3 regions of the Cupriavidus sp. 94F1 genome follow, and region 3 is predicted to be linked to each of the others. Evidence: predicted binding sites of a transcription regulator. Region 3 holds the regulator's gene; each other region holds the start of a gene.
What was found. The regulator sigma-54, encoded in region 3, starts transcription at its own class of promoters, with help from an activator protein. The targets are predictions, from matches to a motif close to TGGCANGNAANCTGCTTT.
Positions count from the first base shown of each region.

Region 1: a site for sigma-54 is predicted at 5,404-5,421, ahead of AC3FJ6_RS19280 (ammonium transporter). Genes of this name have one in related genera too.
Region 2: a site for sigma-54 is predicted at 2,420-2,437, ahead of AC3FJ6_RS19235 (isopenicillin N synthase family dioxygenase). Genes of this name have one in related genera too.

Region 1 covers NZ_JBYOJT010000007.1:197,464-204,936, reverse strand. The annotation lists gene mdoH (glucans biosynthesis glucosyltransferase MdoH) at 1-890, shown strand, start outside; gene AC3FJ6_RS19295 (hypothetical protein) at 979-1,560, opposite strand; gene AC3FJ6_RS19290 (Bcr/CflA family multidrug efflux MFS transporter) at 1,821-3,035, shown strand; gene AC3FJ6_RS19285 (mechanosensitive ion channel family protein) at 3,076-3,936, opposite strand; gene AC3FJ6_RS19280 (ammonium transporter) at 4,170-5,372, opposite strand; gene AC3FJ6_RS19275 (HU family DNA-binding protein) at 5,937-6,218, shown strand; gene AC3FJ6_RS19270 (acyl-CoA thioesterase) at 6,424-6,912, shown strand; gene AC3FJ6_RS19265 (CreA family protein) at 6,909-7,397, shown strand; gene AC3FJ6_RS19260 (class I adenylate-forming enzyme family protein) at 7,438-7,473, opposite strand, start outside.
Region 2 covers NZ_JBYOJT010000007.1:186,054-193,526, reverse strand. The annotation lists gene AC3FJ6_RS19245 (Mpo1 family 2-hydroxy fatty acid dioxygenase) at 1-361, shown strand, start outside; gene AC3FJ6_RS19240 (HU family DNA-binding protein) at 636-1,094, shown strand; gene AC3FJ6_RS19235 (isopenicillin N synthase family dioxygenase) at 1,223-2,218, opposite strand; gene AC3FJ6_RS19230 (enoyl-CoA hydratase) at 2,554-3,357, opposite strand; gene kdgD (5-dehydro-4-deoxyglucarate dehydratase) at 3,574-4,488, opposite strand; gene AC3FJ6_RS19220 (MFS transporter) at 4,920-6,287, shown strand; gene garD (galactarate dehydratase) at 6,304-7,473, shown strand, end outside.
Region 3 covers NZ_JBYOJT010000003.1:10,703-18,175, reverse strand. The annotation lists gene hprK (HPr(Ser) kinase/phosphatase) at 1-236, opposite strand, end outside; gene AC3FJ6_RS07750 (PTS sugar transporter subunit IIA) at 303-758, opposite strand; gene hpf (ribosome hibernation-promoting factor, HPF/YfiA family) at 1,258-1,611, opposite strand; gene AC3FJ6_RS07740 (RNA polymerase factor sigma-54) at 1,662-3,143, opposite strand; gene lptB (LPS export ABC transporter ATP-binding protein) at 3,319-4,119, opposite strand; gene lptA (lipopolysaccharide transport periplasmic protein LptA) at 4,143-4,787, opposite strand; gene lptC (LPS export ABC transporter periplasmic protein LptC) at 4,852-5,481, opposite strand; gene AC3FJ6_RS07720 (KpsF/GutQ family sugar-phosphate isomerase) at 5,485-6,468, opposite strand; gene AC3FJ6_RS07715 (monovalent cation:proton antiporter family protein) at 6,618-7,473, shown strand, end outside.

The sequences.
Region 1 (7,473 bases), on a different contig from region 3:
AGTATTTCACCAAGCCATACCAGCTGTTCCCGACCTGGCCCGAATGGCATCCGGAAAAGGCGCTGATGCTGTTTTCGGCCACGGCGACACTGTTGTTCCTGCCGAAGCTGGCCAGCGTGATCCTGCTGCTCAAGGATGCAAAGCAGTACGGCGGCGTGGTGCGCCTGTTCCTGAGCATGCTGATCGAGATGACGCTCTCGGCGCTGCTGGCACCGACGCGCATGCTGTTCCATACCAAGTTCGTGATCGCCGCGTACAGCGGCTGGGGCATTTCGTGGAAGTCGCCCCCGCGCGAGGATGCCGAAACCACCTGGGGCGAAGCGTTCCGCCGCCACGGCTGGCACACGGTGCTGGGCCTGGTGTGGGGCGCCGGCGTGTACTGGCTGAGCCCGGGCTTCATCTGGTGGCTGCTGCCGATCGTGGGCTCGCTGGCGATGTCGATTCCGCTGTCGGTGATGCTGTCGCGCGTATCGCTGGGCCGTGCCGCGCGTCGCGCGGGCCTGTTCATGATCCCCGAGGAAACCTATGTGCCGCGCGAGATCGTCGAAACGCAGCAGCATGTGGAAAACGCCCAGGAAACGCCGCGCTTCGTCGATGCCGTGGTCGATCCGGTGACCAATGCGCTGATGTGCGCCACGGCCACGCCGCGTACGGTACAGCCGGAGCCGGCCAGGCTGCAGCATGCGTCGCTGGTGCAGCACGCGCTGACCCATGGCCCCGGTTCGCTGTCGGCGGCACAGAAACATGTGCTGCTGGGCGACCCGTTCGCCCTGTCGAAGCTGCACGAACTGGTCTGGGGGTCGCCGCTGGCCGATGCCGCCTGGAAGGAAACGCGGGTGCTGCTGCGCCGCGCCCCCAACGTGCTGCCATTGCGGCCAAGGGTGGCGTGACCGTCGGTCCGCACCATAAAGAACGGCAGGCGCCAGGGCCTGCCGTTTTTTTTGCCCGTTTCAAACGGGAGCGTTTCAGCGGCGCGTTTCAGCGCAGCGCCGACACGCAGATCGGCGCGTTGATATAGACGTCGCCCACGCGGCGTTCGCCGCGGTCGTTACGCGTCATGTAGCGGAACATCATGCTGACGCCGAGCTTGGTCAGGATTTCCACGTCGCGGTTGGCGCAGATGTTGCGCTGGAGCGGCGCGGCGTAATTCACCTCGAAGCTGGCCAGGTCGAGCATCGGGCCGCGGAAGTTGGTCAGTTCCAGCTGGAAGAGCACGTGCTTGCCGGGGATCGACTGGCAGCGGCGCAGGCGCGTCTCGCCGTCGATCTCGATGGGCAGGATGTCGTTGAGCTGGCGGCAGGCGCGTGCCAGCACGCTGTCCGGGCGATTGGTGTTGCGCAGCAGTTCGGGAACGCCGGCCGCGCCGGTGTTCTGTCCGGTGGCCGCGCCCTTGAGCATGCGTGACAGGGCCTCGGCTTCGTCGATCGCCACGGGCGCGGGCGACGAAGCCGGTGCCATGGCGGGCGGCTTGCCAGGCGCGGCCCATGCGGGCAACGACGGCAAGGCTGCGAGTGCAACCAGGCTCAGCGAAGCAATAAACGGCGTATGTCGTATGGTCATGCAGGATAACGTTGCCGGGGACGGGTCCCGTGATCCGTCTCCCGCGATGCGTCTGACTGCGTGGTCTGGGGACATCCGTCCCGACAGGCACGCATTGTACCCTCCACGCCGCCACACGTGAAAGCAGCGCCACCCGTGATGCCGCACGGGCAGCCGGTTTGCGGCGGATTTTCCACGGTACGTCTGGTGACTTGACGCGCGCGCCGCCAGGGGCTTGCCCGCTATGCAACAATTGCGGCTTGTCTTACCGGATCCCTTTCATGACGTCCTCCGCAAGCGCGCGCACCGACGCGCGCTTTCCGCTCTGGCTGCTGATCTGCGCGTCGCTCACCGCCATCGCACCGCTTTCCATTGACATGTACCTGCCCAGCTTCCCCGCGCTGGCAGCCGACCTTCATACCGACATCGGCAAGGTGCAACTGACGCTGGGCACGTTCCTGGTGGGGCTGGCCATCGGCCAGGCGTTTTACGGCCCGGTCAGCGACCGTTTCGGGCGCAAGGCGCCGCTCTATGCGGGCCTGACGATCTATGGCGTGGCCGCCGCCGGCTGTGCGCTGGCGTCGAGCGTGGAGTCGCTGATGGTCTGGCGCTTCCTGCAGGCGCTGGGCGGCTGCACCGGGCTGGTGGTCTCGCGGGCGGTGATTCGCGACCGGCTCGAGGCACGCGAATCCGCGCGGGCTTTTTCGTCGCTGATGCTGGTGATGGGGCTGGCGCCGATCCTGGCGCCGCTGATCGGTGGGGCCGTCCTGGCGGCCACGGGGTGGCGCGCGATCTTCTGGATTCACTGCGGCGCGGCCGTGCTGCTGCTGTGGCTGATCCATACGCGCATGGAAGAATCGCTGGATCCGCAGCGCCGCCGCACGCTGCATCCCGGCACGGTGCTGCGCGGCTACTGGGAGCTGTTGCGCGACCGTGAATTCCTGGGGTACTCGCTGTCCGCCGGATGCGTGCAGGGGGGGATGTTCGCCTATATCGCGGGCTCGCCGTTCGTGCTGATCGAACTGCATGGCATCGATCCCTCCCACTACGGCTTTGTTTTCGGGGCCAACGCATTTGGCCTGATCGCGATGTCGCAGGTCAACGCCAAGCTGGTGCGCGCTCGCGCGCTGGACGATGTGCTGCGCGTCGCGCTGATCGCGCCATGCGTGGCGGGCCTGACGCTGGCTGCGGCCACGCTGCTGGGCGTGGCGTCGCTGCCGGTGCTGCTGTGCTGTTTCTTCGTGTTCCTGGCCGGGCTGGGATGCATCACGCCGAACGCTTCGGCGCTGGCCCTGGCCCATCAAAGCCATCGGGCCGGCACGGCGTCTGCGCTGATGGGCACGCTCCAGTTCGGTTTCGGCACGCTGGCCGGTGCCGCGGTCAGTGTCTGGCACGACGGCACGGCGCTGCCGCTGGCCGTGGTGATGGCGGTCTGCGGCAGCGGCGCCGTGCTGCTGCGTCTGTACGGGCGGGCCGGCATGCGCCAGCCCGGGTGAGCGGTCAAGCAGATGGGCCCGGGCGCGCCGGGCTCACTGCTCAGGCGGCCTGGTTGGCCGGCTGGGTCAACGGCACGGCCGGGGCGTTCTGCATGACCACCATCTGCGCCGGCATCGGGGCCGCAAAACCGGCCGCACCGAAGCTGTCGCGGATGGTCCGATTGGTGTCGAAGTACACCTGCCAGTAGTGGTCGTTGTGGCAGTACGGGCGTACCGCCAGCACCGGCCCCACCAGCGTGAATTCCAGGATCTCCACATCGACCGCCGGTTCGGCCAGTACGTTCGGGATGGCGGCCAGTTTTTCCTTGAGCAGCGCGATGGCTGCCACGGCGTCGGTGGTGCCGGCCAGTTGCGCCTTCAGTTCCACGCGCCGGTACGGGTTGGCCGTGAAATTCTGGATCGTGTCGCTGAAGATCTTGTTGTTGCCGACCACGGTCAGGACGTTGTCCGGGGTATCGAGCGACGTGGCGAACAGGCCAATTTCGCGCACCGTGCCGGTCACGCCGCCCACGGTCACGAAGTCGCCGACCTTGAACGGACGCAGGACCACCAGGAACGCGCCAGCAGCGAAATTGGACATCAGTCCGGACCACGCCATGCCGATGGCCACGCCGGCCGCCGCGATCAGCGCCGCGAACGTGGTGGTCTGGATGCCGAAGTATCCCAGGATGCCGATCACCAGCACGACATTCAGCGTGACGGTGACGATCGATCCGACATAGCGCAGCAGGGTGGGGTCGACGCTTTGCCTGGCAAGCGAATTCTGTACGAGCCGCACCACGAAATGAATCAGCCAGCGGCCCACCACCCAGAACGCCAGCGCGGCCAGGATTTTCACGCCGAATATGGTGGCGTAGCTGTAAATGACGTCGCGGATGCTTTGCAGCGAGGTGGTATCCATGAACATACTCCTGTGATTTACGGGCAGGAAAAACAGGGACAGCGAAAACGAAAGCATGCTGTCGATAATGTCAGGATCACAAGGCACGCCTGTGTCGGCGTTTGAGGAAACCGCAAGGGCATTATTGGGCGCTCGCGCGCGAAAGTTCAAGTCAATCTTTTTTGCGCGCCAAGTAAAAACGGCCGGGTTAATGCCCGGCCGCTTTTTTCCACAATGCCCTGCAAATACGTGGTTTACCAGTTGGTTTCACGCTCCGGCGTGGCCGAGATGCGGTGCAGCGTCAGGTCGGCGCCGTTGAACTCCTCTTCCGGGTCCAGGCGGATGCCTACCAGCTTTTTCAGCGTGCCATAGACCACCGTGCCGCCAACCAGCGCGACCACGATCCCCATCAGCGTGCCGGCCACTTGCGACACCAGCGACACGCCGCCCATCCCGCCCAGCAGGCGGCTGCCGAAAACGCCCGCTGCAATGCCGCCCCAGGCGCCGCAGAGGCCGTGCAGCGGCCAGACACCCAGCACATCGTCGATATGCCATTTGTTCTGGGCCAGCGTAAACAGATAGACGAACAGCACGCCAGCCACGGCGCCAGTCACCAGCGCGCCCAGCGGATGCATGATGTCGGAGCCTGCGCAGACCGCCACCAGCCCGGCCAGCGGGCCGTTGTACGAGAAGCCCGGGTCGTTGCGGCCCGCCGCCCAGGCCGCCAGCGTGCCGCCGACCATCGCCATCAGCGAATTGATGGCCACCAGGCCGCTAATCTTGTCGATGGTCTGCGCGCTCATCACGTTGAAGCCGAACCAGCCCACCGCCAGCACCCAGGCGCCCAGCGCCAGGAAGGGGATGTTCGACGGCGGATGCGCGCTGATGCGGCCATCCTTCTGATAACGGCCGCGGCGGGCACCGAGCAGCAGCACGGCGGGCAGGGCGATCCAGCCGCCCACCGCGTGCACGACCACCGAACCGGCAAAGTCGTGGAACGGTGCGCCCGTGACCGAAGCCAGCCAGTCCTGCACGCCCAGGCGGTTGTTCCAGACGATGCCTTCGAAGAACGGATAGACAAAGCCCACCAGGACGAAGGTCGCCATCAGTTGCGGATTGAAGCGCGAGCGTTCCGCGATGCCGCCCGAGATAATCGCCGGAATGGCGGCGGCAAACGTCGCCAGGAAGAAGAACTTCACCAGTTCGTGGCCATTTTTCTCGGCCAGTGTCTCCGCGCCGGCAAAGAACTGGACCCCATAGGCGATGGTGTATCCGATGAAGAAGTAGGCCAGCGTCGACACCGCGAAATCGACCAGTATCTTTACCAGTGCATTGACCTGATTCTTCTTGCGAACCGTGCCAAGTTCCAGGAATGCGAACCCCGCGTGCATTGCCAGCACCATGATCGCGCCCAGCAGGATGAACAAGGCATCCGTGCCTGTCTTCAGGTTCTCCATCGTTACCTCATGCTCAAAATGGGAGCACGGATAAGCAATTAGCGTTCCAGTTTTTGGCGCAAAACGGGGAATGCCGCGCCAAATCTGGGCGCGCCGCACCGGGCGCGCTGTCGGTGCATCCCCCCACGCGGCACGGAGCAGGGCGAGGGTGGAGCGATCATGGGGCATGCGTGCGCCAAAAAGACGCATGTCAGCGCGCGAGCGGACCCTGATTGGTGCATGGCGCCGCGCTGCACCGAAAATGCGCGCCGTGGGCTGGCAATCCGACCTCGGCAAACCGGAAGGCGGAAATTGCGCCGTACGGTGAATAATCGGCAATAATCTGCCGGTTTCATAAAGTGCGCCGTCCGATACGTCTTGATCCTCAAATGTGATGTGCCGATTCGAAAAACAGAGGGGTAAAAACCCCGCTAAGTCTTGTCGGAGAACGATTTTCGGCAGTTTTCGTTGCATCGGTGCCACTGGGGATTGCTCAAGCCGTAAAGGGCAGATTAGACTGCGCCGATCGGACTTTTGCCACTTGGCAAAAGTCCGGTGACGACGACCAAACAAGGGAAATCAGCCATGAATAAAGGTGAACTGGTATCGGCCATCGCCGCGGAAGCAGAACTCAGCAACGCCGCCGCCGAGCGCGCGCTGAACGCTGCGCTGGACAGTATCAAGAAGGCAGTTGCGAAGGGTGACTCGGTTACGCTGGTAGGTTTTGGCAGCTTCAGCTCGGGCAAGCGTGCTGCACGTACCGGTCGCAATCCGCGCACCGGCGAAACGATCAAGATCCCGGCCGCCAAGACGGTGAAGTTCTCGGCCGGCCAGGGTTTCAAGGACGCCGTGAACAAGAAGAAGTAAGCGCATCGCGTCCGGAGCGTTACAGAAGTACAGAAGTACGGAAGTACAGAAAGCGGCCTGCGGGGCCGCTTTTTTTATTTGTCCCGCAGGGTATTCAGACTGTTTTGCTGCTTCGCAGCGGAAATCGCGCACATCCGATATGCCATGACCCGGCCGAGCGGGTTACACTGCCCGCGCCTCATGCTCGATTTCTGGATTTTCTGCGATGAATGATCTGTCCCACCAGCTGTCCATGACCGTGCTGATGACGCCGGACATGGCCAATTTTTCCGGCAATGTCCACGGCGGCACCATCCTCAAGTACCTGGATATGGTGGCCTACGCGTGCGCGAGCCGCTACGCCGGACGGTATGTCGTGACGCTGTCGGTTGACCAGGTGGTGTTTCGCCAGCCGATTCACGTCGGCGAACTGGTGACGTTCCTGGCGGCGGTGAACTTCACGGGCCGCAGCTCGATGGAAATCGGCATCAAGGTGGTGACCGAGAACATCCGCAGCAAGGTGGTTCGCCATACCAACAGCTGCTATTTCACGATGGTGGCCGTGGACGACAACGGCACGCCGGCCGAAGTGCCGCCGCTGCAGCCGCGCGACGAGGTGGAGCGCCAGCGTTTCGAAGCCGCCCGGCAACGCCGTGCGCTGCGCCAGGAAATGGAGCGCCGCCACGACGAGATCAAGGGGGCGACCGCCGAATGACGCCGAGGCCATTGCGTATTGTGCTGGCGGCTGGGCTGGCATGTGGCCTGGCCACGCTGCTGGCTGCCGCCCATGCCGAGGAAATCGGTAGCGTTTCGACCAATTTCCGGGTGACGGGGTCGGACAAGGTTGTGATCGAGGCCTACGACGATCCGCAGGTGGAAGGCGTGACGTGCTACGTGTCGCGTGCCCGCACCGGTGGCATCAAAGGCACGTTCGGCATGGCCGAGGACCCGCCCGAGGCGTCGATTGCCTGCCGGCAGGTGGGGACGATCGCGTTCAAGGGCCCGCTCAAGGCGCAGGAAGACGTGTTCTCGGAACGCATGTCGATCCTGTTCAAGACGCTGCACGTGGTGCGCGCGGTGGATCGCAAGCGCAATACGCTGGTCTACCTGACCTATTCGGACCGCATCGTCAGCGGCAGCCCGCAGAACGCGGTGACGGCCGTCCCGGTGCCGGCCGGGACGCCGATTCCTGTGAAGTGACGGCCTCGCGGCGTCGCAGGGCCTTGCGACGCCGGCCTTCCTATTCGAACAGCTTGCGCAGGTTCGATTTCAGGAT
Region 2 (7,473 bases), on a different contig from region 3:
GGGGGACGGCGTGCTGTTCCTGACGCCGGCCATCGTCGTCTATGTGCTGGCCTGCCTGTTCTACCTGCGCCTGTCGTTCGGCTTTGGCGTGGCGATGGCCGCGATCCTGGCGGTATTCGTGTGGGCGGGGGCCTGGATTGCCGCGCTTTCCACCGTGGCGTGGCTGACCACGGGGATCGGCCTGTTCGTGGCAGGGTGGGTCATCCAGTTTGTCGGCCACTACTTCGAGGGTCGCAAGCCGGCCTTTGTCGACGACCTCGTCGGCCTGCTGGTGGGCCCGCTGTTTCTGGTGGCCGAAGCCGCCTTTGCCATGGGGCTGGCGCGCGAAACGCGCGATGCGGTGGCCGCGCACGCGCACTGATTCGCGGAAACTTTTGCGCGTTCGCGGCGTCTGTCACGTGCGAAAGTGGGGGGACGTACCGCTCCGCAGCGCATCTGCTGACGCAAACCAGCGACAAAACCCGGGTTTTTCCCTTGGTTTGACCTGTCGCATGTGAGAAAACCCCTTTACTTCTGGCTGTTTCCGCTATGATTCAGTGCGTGCCGGCCAGCACGATTCGCAAGCGATGACAGGTGCTACGCTGCGATGGATGGCAAATGGCCGGGACATCAATCTTCAACTCTCGTATATCGATATGGCGACCAAAGCGAAACCGACCGCGAAGACTGCAACCAAGCCTGCTGCCAAGAAGGCCGCAGCAACCAAGGCACCCGTGAAGGCTGCCGCAAAGAAGGCCGCACCGGCCAAGAAGGCTGCTCCCGCTGCTGCTCCGACCGTGAAGCCGCTGAAGGACACCTTCAACAAGTCGAGCCTGGTCGCTCACCTGGTGGCACAAACCCAGCTCGAAGCCAAGGCTGTGAAGACGGTGCTGGCTCACCTCGAAAACACCATCGTCAGCGCGCTGAACAAGAAGGGCGCTGGCGAATTCACGCTGCCGGGCCTGCTGAAGGTGACCGCGCAGCAAGTGCCGGCCAAGAAGAAGCGTTTCGGCAAGGACCCGTTCACGGGTGAAGAGCGTTGGTTCCCGGCCAAGCCGGCCAGCGTCAAGGTCAAGGTCCGTCCGCTGAAGAAGCTGAAGGACGCTGCGGCCTGATCGCCGACCCACTTTGGTAGTCGCCCGCCCGCTGCCTGCCCCGTGCAGGCGCCGGACGGCTAAAGACCCCGTGTCTCGCAAGAGCACGGGGTCTTTTGGTTTATGGGCGCCCGGCCGGCGCCCGGGCGTCAGTACGCCTTGAAGTTAGCCGCCACGCGCTGGCGCAGGAAATCGCCGGCGGTGATCGCCGGATACTGCTTCGCCGGCCCCTCGATCACGGCATTGCGGTTGGCCTGGCAAAAGAACGCCAGGCTGTAGCGCGGGCCCATGTATTCGCCCGGCAGCGGGTTGCGTACGCGGTGAAAGTTCGACGGCAGGCGGTCGTCGCTCCAGCGCATCAGCATGTCGCCGATGTTGCAGGTGATCACGTCCTCGTCCGGTGGAATCGGCGTCCATGCCTGGGCTTCCATCTCCTTGCCGGGGCAAACCTGCAAACCGCCTTGTCCCTGGCGCTGGAACAGCAGCGTCAGGCAGTCGAAATCGGTGTGCGCGCCGGCGCGCCACAGGTCGAGTTTGTCCTGCGCCTCAGGCGGAATCGCGTAGTAGTGGAGCAGGCGCAGCGTGCTCTGATAGTCGGGCGCTACGGGGTCGTGCGCGCGCCTGAAGAAATCCGCGTCAAATCCCAGCTTGTCGGCAAAGCAGGACAGCACCTTCATGCCGACGTCCCAGCATTGCCGTTCGAACGCAAGCATGGTGGCCTGGAAACCGGGCAGCTCGGTGTCGGTGGGCCACAGCGCGGCCATATGCGGGCGCGTGATCTGGTACGACTCCTTCTGATCGGGGGTGCCGGTGGACGGGCGCACCTGGGCGCGGGTTTCCCAGCCGGCGTTGTTGGCCTTCTGCAGCGGATACTGGCCCTTGATCGCCTCAGGCAGCGCGAAGAACTGTTCGGTCATGGCAAACGCTTCGCGCACGGCTGTCAGGTCGATGCCGTGGTTTTCCAGCTGGAAGAAGCCAATTTCGACGGCAGCCTGCCAGAGCTGGTCGGCAATCTCGGCTTTGCGTTGGTCAAAATCCGACAGGTCGATGCGGCGGATGTCCCGCGCATCGGTCTCGGTGCCGTGGGCGCCCATGCGCGACTCGCGCGCCAGTTCGTGCAGGGGGAGGGTGGTTGTCCTGGTCATGTCGTTCCGGGTTCAGGAAAAGTTGAACGGGTCCGGCCGACCGGGAAAGCGGGATACCTGGAATACCTGGGATGCAGGAAGTCTCTGGCTCTCGAGTTCCGCAGCGGCGCGGACATCAAGAGCAATTTCCTGCCGCCCGCCTGCGCCAATAGGGGCGTCAGGAAACGGGCGGTTGAACGCTTCTACTCTTCAATCATCACCATCGCAGGTTTTGGGCCAGCGCAAAACGGACGAAATCCGGCTGTTTTTCACCTTCCTGGCGCATGGCGGGGCGGTTGTGGTGCGTGGATGGGCTGGCGACGGTGCATCGTCCGCGCGGGGCGATGCATCCGGTGCTACCGCTGGGTCCAGCGCGGATCGCGCTTCTGCAGGAACGCGTCGATCCCTTCGCCCGCATCCTCTTCCATCATGTTGCGGGCCATCACGTCGCCAGCGAAGGCGTAGGCGTCGGCCAGCTGCATCGACTGCTGCCTGTAGAACATGGCCTTGCCATAGCGGATGGCCGTCGGGCTTTTTGCGCAGATCTGGGCGACCTTGCGTGCGACGGCGGCATCGAGATCATCGTCGGCCACGGCTTCGTTGATCAGGCCCCAATCGGCCGCTGTCTGGGCGTCGATGAAGCGCCCGGTCACCAGCAGGTCGAAGGCCCGTTTCGTTGCCACGTTGCGCGACAGCGCCACCGACGGCGTGGAGCAAAAGAGCCCGACGTTGATGCCGGACACGGCAAACTGCGCCTGCATGGACGCGACCGCCAGGTCGCAACTGGCGACCAGCTGGCAGCCGGCGGCGGTGGCAATGCCATGGACGCGCGCAATGACAGGCACCGGCAGCGCCTGGATGGCCTGCATCACGACGCTGCACCGGGCGAACAGGCCCTGGTAGTACGAAAGCGCGGGCTGGCCGCGCATTTCCCGCAGATCGTGGCCCGCGCAGAATGCCTTGCCCTGGGCTGCCAGAATCACGCAACGCACGCTGTCATCGCTGGCGATGCCGTGGAGGGCGCCGTGCAGCGCGGCCAGCATGGCTTCCGAGAGCGCATTGAACTGCAGCGGCCGGTTCAGCCGCAGTGTCACCACGCCATCGCGGCTGTCATGCAGCACCAGCGGCTCGGTTGCCTTGTCGTCTGACTGCGCTGCCATATCGGGCTCCGTCATCGGTCAATGGCGCAATGATCGCGCGATTTGCTCGCAATGGGTGCGGAATCAGGGTGAATCCGGATGCCGGGATCGCGGACGATTGGCGTACCGGTGGGTTGCCAGTGGCCTGCCGGCGTCCACCGCTGGCACCGGCGGCGGCTCAAAAAAAAAGAGCCGACTTGTGTCGGCTCGCAATGCTTCAACTCGATACGGTATGGCTTATTGCGGACCCAGCTTCTTGATCAGGGCGTCCAGCTTGGCCACTTCTTCCTCGGTCAGGTCGGTCAGCGGCGCGCGCACCGGGCCGGCGTCGTGGCCAACCAGCCTGGCGCCGGCCTTCACGATCGACACGGCGTAGCCATGCTTGCGGTTTCGGATGTCCAGGTACGGCAGGAAGAAGTCGTCGATCAGGCGGCCGATCGTGGCGTGGTCGTCGGCGGCCACGGCACGGTAGAAGTCCATCGCGGTCTTCGGGATGAAGTTGAACACGGCCGACGAGTACACCGGCACGCCCAGCGCCTTGTAGGCAGCGGCATAGACTTCGGCGGTGGGCAGGCCACCCAGGTAGGCCAGGCGGTCGCCCAGCTTGCGGCGCACGCGAACCATGGCTTCGATGTCACCCACGCCGTCCTTGAAACCGATCAGGTTCGGGCACTTGTCCACCACCTTGGCCAGCAGGTCGGCGCCGATGCGCGAATTGGCGCGGTTGTAGACGATCACGCCGCACCGGGTCGCCTTGCAAACCTCTTCGATATGGTTGGCGATGCCGTCTTCGCTGGCTTCGGTCAGGTAGTGCGGCATCAGCAGGATGCCGTGGGCGCCCAGGCGCTCGGCTTCCCTGGCGTACTCGATGGCCACGCGGGTCGGGCCGCCAGCGCCAGCCAGGATGGGCACCTTGCCACGGCACGTTTCCACGGCGGTGCGGATCACATTCGAGTAGTCCTGCTGCGTCAGCGAGAAGAACTCACCGGTGCCGCCCGCGGCGAACAGGGCCGAGGCACCGTACGGCGCCAGCCATTCCAGGCGCTCGGTATAGGTGTCGGCGCGGAAGTTGCCCTGTGCGTCGAAATCGGTAACGGGGAACGAGAGCAGGCCTTCGGAAATAATCTGCTTCAGTTCTTGCGGTGTAGTCATGTCGCTCTTCCTGATCGCCACATGGCGAATGGTGGGTGAAGTGTGAATCAAGGCCGGTGGGTGCCCGATCCATCGTTGTTAAATTCGAGATAAGTCATCGTACAACTAACAACTTGACCGTGCAAGTGGGACGGCGCAAACCAAGGGAAAACCCCGGTGAAAAAGGTGGCGAAGACGGGTGCCCACGCGTTGCTGCAGCCGGGCAGGGTGGGCTGGCAAACCGGACAGAATCCGCCGCAAAGCCGCAAGCCAATTGAAAGGCAGCGATATCGGCCCACGCGCCGAAATACAGACCATTGCACCAAGGCAGGGTAAACGCGCACTGTGGCGGACGGAACCGCGTCTCTATAATTCTGGTCGTACGACGACATATCACACGCCGGTCCAGACGCATTCCCGCATCGAGGTCCACCGGCTGTGAGGAGACCCCGATGAACGCAACACCCGCTTCCAGCGCGGCCGCCGCAGCCGGCGCCCGCCGCACCAACGTCCGCTACTGGATCCTTGCCCTGATCTTTATCGTGACCACGATCAATTACGCCGATCGTGCCACGCTGTCCATCACCGGGCCCGCCATGCGCGAGGAGTTCGGCTTCTCGGCGGTGCAGATGGGCTATATCTTCTCGGCCTTCAGCTGGGCCTACGTGATGGCGCAGATCCCGGGCGGCTGGCTGCTCGACCGTTTCGGCGCGCGCCGCATCTATGCCTTCAGCATTTTCCTGTGGTCGTTCTTCACGCTGCTGCAAGGCTGGATTGGCGTTTTCGCTACGATCGGCCAGGCCATCAGCATTCTTTTCGCGCTGCGCTTTGCCGTGGGGCTGGCGGAGTCGCCGGCTTTCCCGGCCAACGCCAAGGTGGTGGCCAGCTGGTTCCCGACCGCCGAGCGCGGTACCGCGTCGGCCATCTTCAATGCCGCGCAGTATTTTGCGGCCGTGGTGTTCACGCCGCTGATGGCGTGGATCGTCCATAGCTGGGGCTGGCACCATGTGTACCTGTGGATGGGCATCATGGGCATGCTGCTGGCGCTGGTGTGGCTCAAGGTCATGCGCAGCCCGGCCACGCACACCGGCGTGAACCAGGCCGAGCTCGACCATATCGCGCAGGGCGGCGGCCTGATCCACATGGGCGAAGGCGAAGACGCCAGAAACGGCGGCCCCGTGGCCAATCCGGCCGGCTGGTTCTACGCCAGGCAGCTGCTGACCAACCGCATGCTGGCCGGCGTCTACCTGGGCCAGTACTGCATCAACGTGCTGACGTACTTCTTCCTGACGTGGTTCCCGGTGTACCTGGTGCAGGCGCGCGGCATGTCGATCCTGAAGGCCGGTTTCGTGGCCTCGCTGCCGGCCATCTGCGGTTTCCTGGGCGGCGTGCTGGGCGGCGTGATCTCCGACACGCTGCTGCGCCGTGGCCATTCGCTGACGCTGGCCCGCAAGGTACCCATCGTGGCCGGCATGCTGCTGTCGGTGTCGATGATCGCGTGCAACTACGTCGATGCCGAATGGCTGGTCGTGGGCATCATGGCGCTGGCGTTCTTCGGCAAGGGTATTGGCGCGCTGGGCTGGGCCGTGGTGGCCGATACGGCGCCCAAGGAAGTGATCGGCCTGGCCGGCAGCATTTTCAACACGTTTGGCAATATCGCGGGCATCGTGACGCCGATTGTGATCGGCTATATCCTGAGCGCCACGGGCTCGTTCAACGGCGCGCTGGTCTTCGTGGGCATCAACGCCCTGGTGACCGTGCTGAGCTACCTGGTGATCGTCAAGGACATTCGCCGCGTCGAACTGAAGCACCCCCAATAGAGAAGGAATCCCCACCATGTCGGACCTGTCGGTACAGAACGCCCAGGCCGCGGAGCAACGTCCGCCGCTGTACATCCGCATCCACGCCAATGACAACGTGGCCATCGTCGCCAATGACGGCGGCCTGCCTGCCGGCACGGTGTTCCCGTGCGGCCTGACTCTGGTGGAACGCGTGCCGCAGGGCCACAAGGTGGCGCTGGCGGACCTGAAAAAGGGCGACGCGGTCACGCGCTACAACGTGACCATCGGCTATGCGCTGCAGGACCTGCCGCGCGGCAGCTGGGTCAACGAACGCGTGATCGAGATGCCCGTGGCTCCGGGGCTGACCGACCTGCCGATCGGCACGCGCCTGCCCGAGCCGCTGCCGCCGCTGGAAGGCTACACGTTCGAAGGCTTCCGCAATCCAGACGGCTCGGTGGGCACCCGCAACATCCTCGCCATTACCCAGACCGTGCAGTGCGTGGCTGGCGTGGTCGACCACGCGGTCAAGCGCATCAAGGCCGAACTGCTGCCGAAGTATCCGAACGTGGACGACGTGATCGGGCTGGAGCACACCTACGGTTGCGGCGTGGCCATCGATGCGCCCGATGCCGTGGTGCCGATCCGCACGCTGCGCAATATCGCGCTGAACCCGAATTTTGGCGGAACCGCCATGATGGTGAGCCTGGGCTGCGAGAAGCTGCAACCCGAGCGCCTGATGCCGCCAGGCACGATCCCGATCCAGACCGGCGCCGGCGAAGTGCAGGTGGGCGTGGTCTGCCTGCAGGACGACAAGCATGTGGGCTTCGGCTCGATGATCGATTCGATCGTGCAGATGGCCATTCCGCACCTCGAGGCGCTCAATGCGCGCAAGCGCGAGACGGTGCCTGTTTCCGAGCTGGTGGTAGGCGTGCAGTGCGGCGGCAGCGATGCGTTCTCGGGCGTCACCGCCAACCCGGCCGTCGGTTTTGCCACCGACCTGCTGGTGCGTGCCGGCGCCACGGTGATGTTCTCCGAAGTGACCGAAGTGCGCGACGGCATCGACCAGCTGACCTCGCGCGCCGCCACGCCCGAAGTGGCCGAGGCGATGATTCGCGAGATGGACTGGTATGACAAATACCTGGACCGCGGCCGTGTAGACCGCAGCGCGAACACCACGCCGGGCAACAAGAAGGGCGGCCTGTCGAACATCGTCGAAAAGGCCATG
Region 3 (7,473 bases):
CGCGGTTCGTCGTCCAGGCGTTGGTAATACTGGATTTCGGGTTTGCCCAGCACCTGGATCCGGTTGGGGTGGATCAGGTTCAGGTGGCCCACCAGATCGGCGGCGGAAGTGGCTTCGCGAGCGAATTCGACGTCAAAGGCCCGGTCGGCACCTTCCAGACCGGCGACCCACGACAGTTTGATGTCGGCTGCGTTGTCGTCGAAGATCGACTGCGAGGTGACGCCGGTGAGTTCCATGCGGGATGCTTTCTACGAGGGGGGCGGTATGGCTTCAGGCGGCCAGCCAGGCCGGCCTGCGGATCGTCACGGATGCCATTCGATCAGCAACTGGTGGACGGCTTCGGGCGTGGGCAGCGTGGCCAGCCCTTCGCGCATCTCGCGGTCCGACAGCAACTGTGCGATTTCCGAGAGAATTTCGAGGTGCTGCTGGGTGGCCTGTTCGGGCACCAGCAGGAAAATCAGCAGCGAGACCGGCTTGCCGTCGGGCGATTCGAACGGAATCGGCTCGGCCAGGCGCATGAAGCCGGCCAGCGGCTGCTTCAGGCCCTTGATACGGCCGTGCGGAATGGCGACGCCGGCACCCAGGCCGGTCGAACCCAGCGATTCGCGGGCGAAAAGGTTGTCCGTGACGGTGGCGCGGGCCACACCATGGTTGTTCTCGAACAGGAGCCCGGCTTGCTCGAAGACCCGCTTCTTGCTGGTGACGGTGACGTCGAGATGGATGTTGCCGGGTGGCAGCAATTTGGCCAAACGATTCATGGGCGATGCACGAGAAGTCAGGTTGGCGATACGGCGCACAAATGCCGTCCCGCCGGATGGGGCAATTCAGGATATCGAGTGCTTGGTGGACGCCCGCATTGGAACGTCCGGCTCATTATAGAGCAGGGCCACAGCGCGCTTGTGCACTGCAGCGCCGGCGCCGCGGGTGGTGCCGCGGATTGGCCGGCCGGATTGCCCACCCGGATATTGCCGCCGGCGCCCGCATGATCTTCCGTCACGTGGCCTGCCGTTCGGGTCACCGGGACCGTTCTGCCTGTCGTTCTTGTATGGCGCAGCATACACCGAGCCGCGCAAGATGCGAACACCCCCGGCAAATCAATTGGTTTCGGCCGTGGTGGGAAGGTAACGGAGAATGTCAGCCCGACGCGGGCGCGCACCCATCAAAAAAGCCGCGCAGATGCGCGGCTTTGCTCTCTTCCTGTCAGTCCTCTCGGGGACGCTGACGTCCGCCTCGAGGGGCAGTCAAGGATTTGCCAGCCTATTGTTGCTGTAGCTGGGCTTCAGCCATCTGGTACTTGACCGCTTCCCGGTCATGACCCTGCACGCGGTCCTTGTAGCGGATCACCTGCCGGTCGAGCTTGTCGACCAGACAGTCGATCGCAGCGTACAGGTCTTCATGGTGCGCTTCGACGAAGATGTCCTTGCCCTTGAGATGCAGATTGATTTCCGCGTACTGACGCTTGTCCTTTTCCTTGTGGTTGTCGACAGATAGCAGCACGCTCACGCCAATGACCTGATCGAAATGCCTGACAATTCGCTCCAGTTTCGTTTCCACATACTCACGCAGCGGCGGCGTGATGTCGAGGTGGTGTCCACTGATCTTGAAGTTCATAGCGCTTCTCCTTCTGAAAGAGCCGCACCAGGCAGGCGGTTGCGGCTCGGCTACAAAGACTTGCGGAGATTGACTGCGGGGATCTTCAGTGCTTCGCGATATTTGGCCACCGTGCGGCGTGCGACCACAAAGCCCTGTTCGCCCAGCAATTCGGCGATGCGGCTGTCGGAAAGAGGATTCCTGGGTTCTTCGGCTCCTATCAGTTGCTTGATCAGCGCGCGGATCGCCGTGGAAGAGGCCGCGCCGCCCGTCTCCGTGGAGACGTGGCTACCAAAGAAGTACTTCAACTCGAAAGTACCCATTGGCGTGGCCATGTATTTGTTCGTGGTCACCCGGGAAATGGTCGACTCATGTAAACCGAGTGTATCGGCAATTTCCCGCAAAACCAAGGGCCGCATCGCTATTTCGCCGTGCGAAAAAAAGTTCTTCTGACGCTCCACAATTGCCTGCGCCACACGCAGGATCGTGTCGAATCTTTGCTGGATGTTCTTGATAAGCCACCGCGCTTCCTGCAGCTTTTGTTGCAGTCCCGCAGCCCCCGCTTCGCCTTTTGCACCGCGCAAGATCTGCGCGTACATGTCGTTGATGCGCAGGCGCGGCATCACATCCGGATTCAGCTGGGCAATCCAGCCGCTGCCGCTCTTGCGCACGAACACGTCCGGCACCACGAAATCGGCCTCGGGGCGGCTGTACGCATGTCCTGGGTACGGTGCCAGCGAGCGGATCAGGTCGTGCGCCGCCTTTAGTGCAATGTCGTCCACCTGCAGCGCTTTCTTGAGGCGCGTGTAATCCCTGACCGCCAGCAGTTCAAGATGGTGATTGACGATGGACAGGGCCAGTTCGCGCTGAGGATGCTGCAACCGTTTCAATTGCAGGCTCAGGCATTCGGCGGCATTGCGCGCGCCCACGCCGGGCGGATCGAAGCTCTGCAGCAGCGTCAGCATCGCCTGTACTTCTTCCACCTCGAATTCGAGTTCTTCGGGCAGTTCGGTGCAGATTTCCTCGAGTGACGCACTCAGGTATCCGTCGTCGTCGAGCGATTCGATGAGGAAGATGGCCAGGCCCTTGTCGCGCGCCGAAATCTTGAGCGGCGTCAGCTGTTCCATCAGGTACTCGCGCAGCGTGGGATCCGCATCGCGCAACTGCATCGGCGTCTTTTCGTCTTCGTCGTTCTGCGGGCGGCGCGCGAAGTCGTCGAGGCTCCAGTCGTTGCCGTAGTCCTCGGCACCGGAATCGCTGAAGCCTTCTTCCTCGCCGCCGGACGCATGTTCGCTGCGATCGTCGCCGTTGGCCTGCGGTTCGGACGGGGCCGGCGCCGGGGCGCTTTGCAGATTGACGGAGCCGTCAGCCGCCACGCGCAGCGGGCTTTCGATCCAGTCGTTCTCGCGTTCCAGCAGCGGGTTTTCCGTCAGCGCCTGTTCCACCTCCTGTTGCAGTTCGAGCGTGGAAAGCTGAAGCAGCCGGATGGACTGCTGCAGTTGCGGCGTGAGGGCCAGATGTTGGGAGAGGCGGAGCTGAAGCGAAGGTTTCATGCGACCTATTCTATGCGCATCTTTCCGTTGTTGGAACGGAATTTGCTACAACCTATCGCTTCGGCTTCCTGATCGGCAACGGCTTTGAAATAGCCGCGGGCAAGTGCGGTAAAAATGACCTGCCGATGACCTGCCGAAAACCTGTCGGCAGTGTGGCCGCGGAGGCGGCACGGTCTTACATGCGGAAGTTCTCGCCCAGATAGACGCGGCGCACCGACTCGTTGGCGATGATTTCCTCGGGCTGGCCGGCGGCCAGCACGGTGCCTTCGCTGATGATGTACGCGTGGTCGCAGATACCCAGCGTTTCGCGCACGTTATGGTCGGTGATCAGCACGCCGATATTGCGCGCCTTCAGGAAGCTCACGATGCGCTGGATTTCGCCCACGGCGATCGGGTCCACGCCGGCGAACGGTTCGTCGAGCAGGATGAAGCGCGGGGACGACGCCAGCGCACGCGCGATTTCCACGCGGCGGCGCTCGCCGCCCGACAGCGACAGCGCCGGGTTGTTGCGCAGATGGGCGATCTGCAGGTCGTCGAGCAGCGAATCCAGGCGGCGTTCGATTTCGGCCTTGGGCAGCGGCTTGCCGTTTTCCACCTGCAGTTCCAGCACCGCGCGGATGTTCTCTTCCACGTTGAGCTTGCGGAATACCGACGCTTCCTGCGGCAGGTACGACAGGCCCATGCGGGCGCGTTCGTGGATGGCCAGTCCGCTGATGTGCTCGTCGTCGAGCACGATGTCGCCTTCGTCCAGCGCCACCAGCCCCACGATCATGTAGAACGACGTGGTCTTGCCGGCGCCGTTGGGGCCCAGCAGCCCCACCACCTCGCCGCTTTTCACGTCGAGCGATACGTCCTTGACCACCGTGCGCGTGCCGTAGCGTTTCTTCAGGTGACGCACGACCAGCGTGCTGCTGTCGGTGCGGACGGCGGATGCGGAGGACGTGGCAGAGGCGGTGAGCGTGGCGGAATCGTTCATCAGGACTGGCTGGAGGTAAGGCGTTAAGGCTTGGGCGCGGTGGACGGCTTCAGATCCAGCGGTGCGCCCGCAGCGGCGGGGGCGCTGGCGTCCGAGCGCGGCGACAGCACCGCGCGCACGCGGCCCGACGTATTGCCGGCCGTGGTGTTGTTGTCGCCGCCGGTGGCGGTGTAGTACTCGTTGCGGCTGTCGTAGGTGATCACGGCGCCGCGGATCTCGTCGATGATCTTCGCGCCCACGCCCGACACGCGCGCCGCGCGGGCATGCCCGATCAGCTTGTTGATCTCGGACTTGCCGTCGTATTCGATGCGGTCGCCCCAGCCGTCGATGTACTCGTCCACGCCGTCGCGCTTCTGGCGGATATACGCCTGACGGCCGGGCTTGGACGTGGCGATGGCGTACTGGTAACCCTCGGGGTCGGTGCGCAGCTCGGCCGCGTCGGACTTCAGCACCATGGTGCCCTTGGTCAGCACCACGTTGCCGGTAAGGGTGTAGATCTGCTTGACGTCATCGTAGCTGGCGTTGTCGGCCTCCAGCACCAGCGGCTTGCCCTGGTCGGCGCGCTCGGCAAAGGCCGGCGCGGCCAGCGTCAGGCCGAGGGCGGCGATGGACGCCAGCAGGGCGGGCGCGAGGCGGCGACAGGGCGATGTCGTCAGGGATGCAGTCATGTTTGGCGAATGGTGAGATAAAGACGGCGGCCAGGATGCGCCGGAGCGTTTGCGTCCCCCGGGGTCACTGGGTCCTGGCCTGCCCCTGCGGCGGGTTCATGATGATGGTGCCGCGTACGTTGCCCAGCAATTGTACTTCGCGGGTGACGTTGTTGAAGATCATGCCGTTGGCCGTCATGACCGACGGGCCGCGCGTCAGCTCCACCGCCTTGTCGGTCTTGACGATGTCGTCATTGACCAGCAACTGGAAGTATTGCGATGCCGCGGTCATGCGCGGGTCCTTGGACGGATCGACGCCGGCCTGGCGGACCACGAACGCATTGCCGTAGAGATCGATGATCGAGCCCTCGGCGTTCATGGTGCCGCGCTGGGAATTGGCGGTGACCGGCGGGCGGTCCGGCTCGTACGAACGCATGGCCGGGGTGGTCACCTCGTAGGTCTGGTCGTCCTCGAAGTGCACCATCTTCACGCCCGTGAAGCGCAGCTTGGTGGTGCCGTCCTCGGCCAGTTCGGTGGCCGAGAAACGGTCCATCCAGTAGTCGGGCTCATGGCGCTTGACGCGCGACTGCTCGCTGGCCTCGCGCGGCGAGTTCAGCTGCACCAGCCAGAACGTGCTGCCGGCGACGATGGCCATCAGCAGCAGCGGCAGCAGCCGCATGATCATGCCGGTGAGTCTGGACAGGAAGTCCGGCATCGTTCAGATGACCTTGGCGCGCGTCAGGTCATGGATATGGAGCGCGCCCACCAGGCGGCCGTCGCCATCGACGACGAGCAACTGGTTGATGCGGTTCGTTTCCATGATCTGCACGGCTTCCACGGCGAGCTGGTCAAGATGGACCGTACGCGGGTTGTGGTGCATGACCTCGCCGATCGGCACGGTCTTCCAGTCGCGCGGGGTTTCCAGCAGGCGGCGCAGGTCGCCATCGGTGAACACGCCCACGGCCCGGCCTTCGGGGTCCACCACGGCGGTCATGGCCATGCCCTTGCGCGTGATTTCCATCAGCGCCTGGGCCAGCGGCGTGCTTTCGCGCACCTCCGGCACGGCATTGCCGGTGCGCATGACATCGCGCACGTGGGTCAGCAGCTTGCGGCCCAGCGCACCGCCCGGGTGAGAGCGGGCAAAGTCTTCCTCGCCGAAGCCGCGGGCGTCGAGCACGGCCACTGCCAGGGCGTCGCCCAGGGCCAGCGCGGCCGTGGTGCTGGCCGTGGGGGCCAGGTTCAGCGGGCAGGCTTCCTGTGCCACGGCGCCGTCCAGGTGGGCGTCGGACAGCTTGGCCAGGTTTGATTCGGCGTTGCCTGTGATCGAGATCAGGCCGGCGCCAATGCGCTTGACGATCGGGACGATCGACAGCAGTTCGGCCGTTTCACCGGAATTCGAGAAGGCGACCAGCACGTCGTCGCGCGTGATCATGCCGAGGTCGCCATGGCTGGCCTCGGCCGGATGGACGAAAAACGACGGCGTGCCCGTGGATGCCAGCGTGGCGGCCACCTTGCGGCCGATATGGCCGGACTTGCCGATGCCCGAGACCACCACGCGGCCCGTGCAGCCGAGAATCATCTCGACGGCCCGGGTAAAGGCGGGGGTCAGGCGGCCGGCCAGCGCCGAAACGGCGTCGGCCTCGATCTGGAGGGTGTGGCGAGCGAGCTCGAGTGCTCGATTCGCATCGAAATTGGCTATCATGGCGCTGGAGTATACCAACGAATGCGATGGCGTCTGGCCCGGCAAGCCGCCCGGCTGCCCCGACGACCGCCGCGCTTGCCGTCTTTTGCCGGCGGGGTGCAGATGCCGGCTCAGGCGCGTGCCCGGCCGTCGTTTTTGAAGCCTGCCGAATGCATTCTCCGCTGGAACTGACCCTCGTGCTGCTGGCCGCCGCCGTTTTTGGCGTGGTGGCCTTCCGCATGCTGCAACTGCCACCCATGCTGGGCTATCTGGCGGTTGGCATCCTGATCGGCCCCCACGCATTGGGGCTGGCCAGCGATACGGGCCAGACCAAGTACCTGGCCGAATTCGGCGTGGTCTTCCTGATGTTCTCGATCGGCCTGGAGTTCAGCCTGAGCAAGCTGCGCGCCATGAAGCGGCTGGTGTTCGGGCTGGGCGGGTCGCAGGTGGCGCTGTCGCTGCTGGCCGTGCTGCCGGCCAGCTGGCTGTTCAGCTGGGCGTTCCCGCTGACCTGGCAGGCGTCGGTGGCGCTGGGCGGCGCGCTGGCCATGTCGTCGACGGCCATCGTCGTGAAAATGCTATCCGAGCGCATGGAGCTGGAAAGCGAGCACGGCCGCAACATCATCAGCGTGCTGCTGTTCCAGGATCTGGCCGTGGTGCCGCTGCTGATCATCATCCCGGCACTGTCGCGCGATCCCGGCGACCTGGCCTGGGCGCTGGGGCTGGCCACGGTCAAGATCGTGGTGGCCCTGGGCCTGATCTTCTTCGTCGGGCAGCAGCTGATGAGCCGCTGGTTCCACATCGTGGCGGCGCGCCGGTCGCAGGAACTGTTCATGCTGAACCTGCTGCTGGTCACGCTGGGCATGGCCGCGCTGACCGAACGGCTGGGCCTGTCGATGGCGCTGGGCGCGTTCATGGCCGGCATGCTGATTTCCGAGACCCCGTACCGCCACCAGGTGGAAGAAGACATCAAGCCGTTCCGCGACGTGCTGCTGGGGCTGTTCTTCGTCACCATCGGCATGTTGC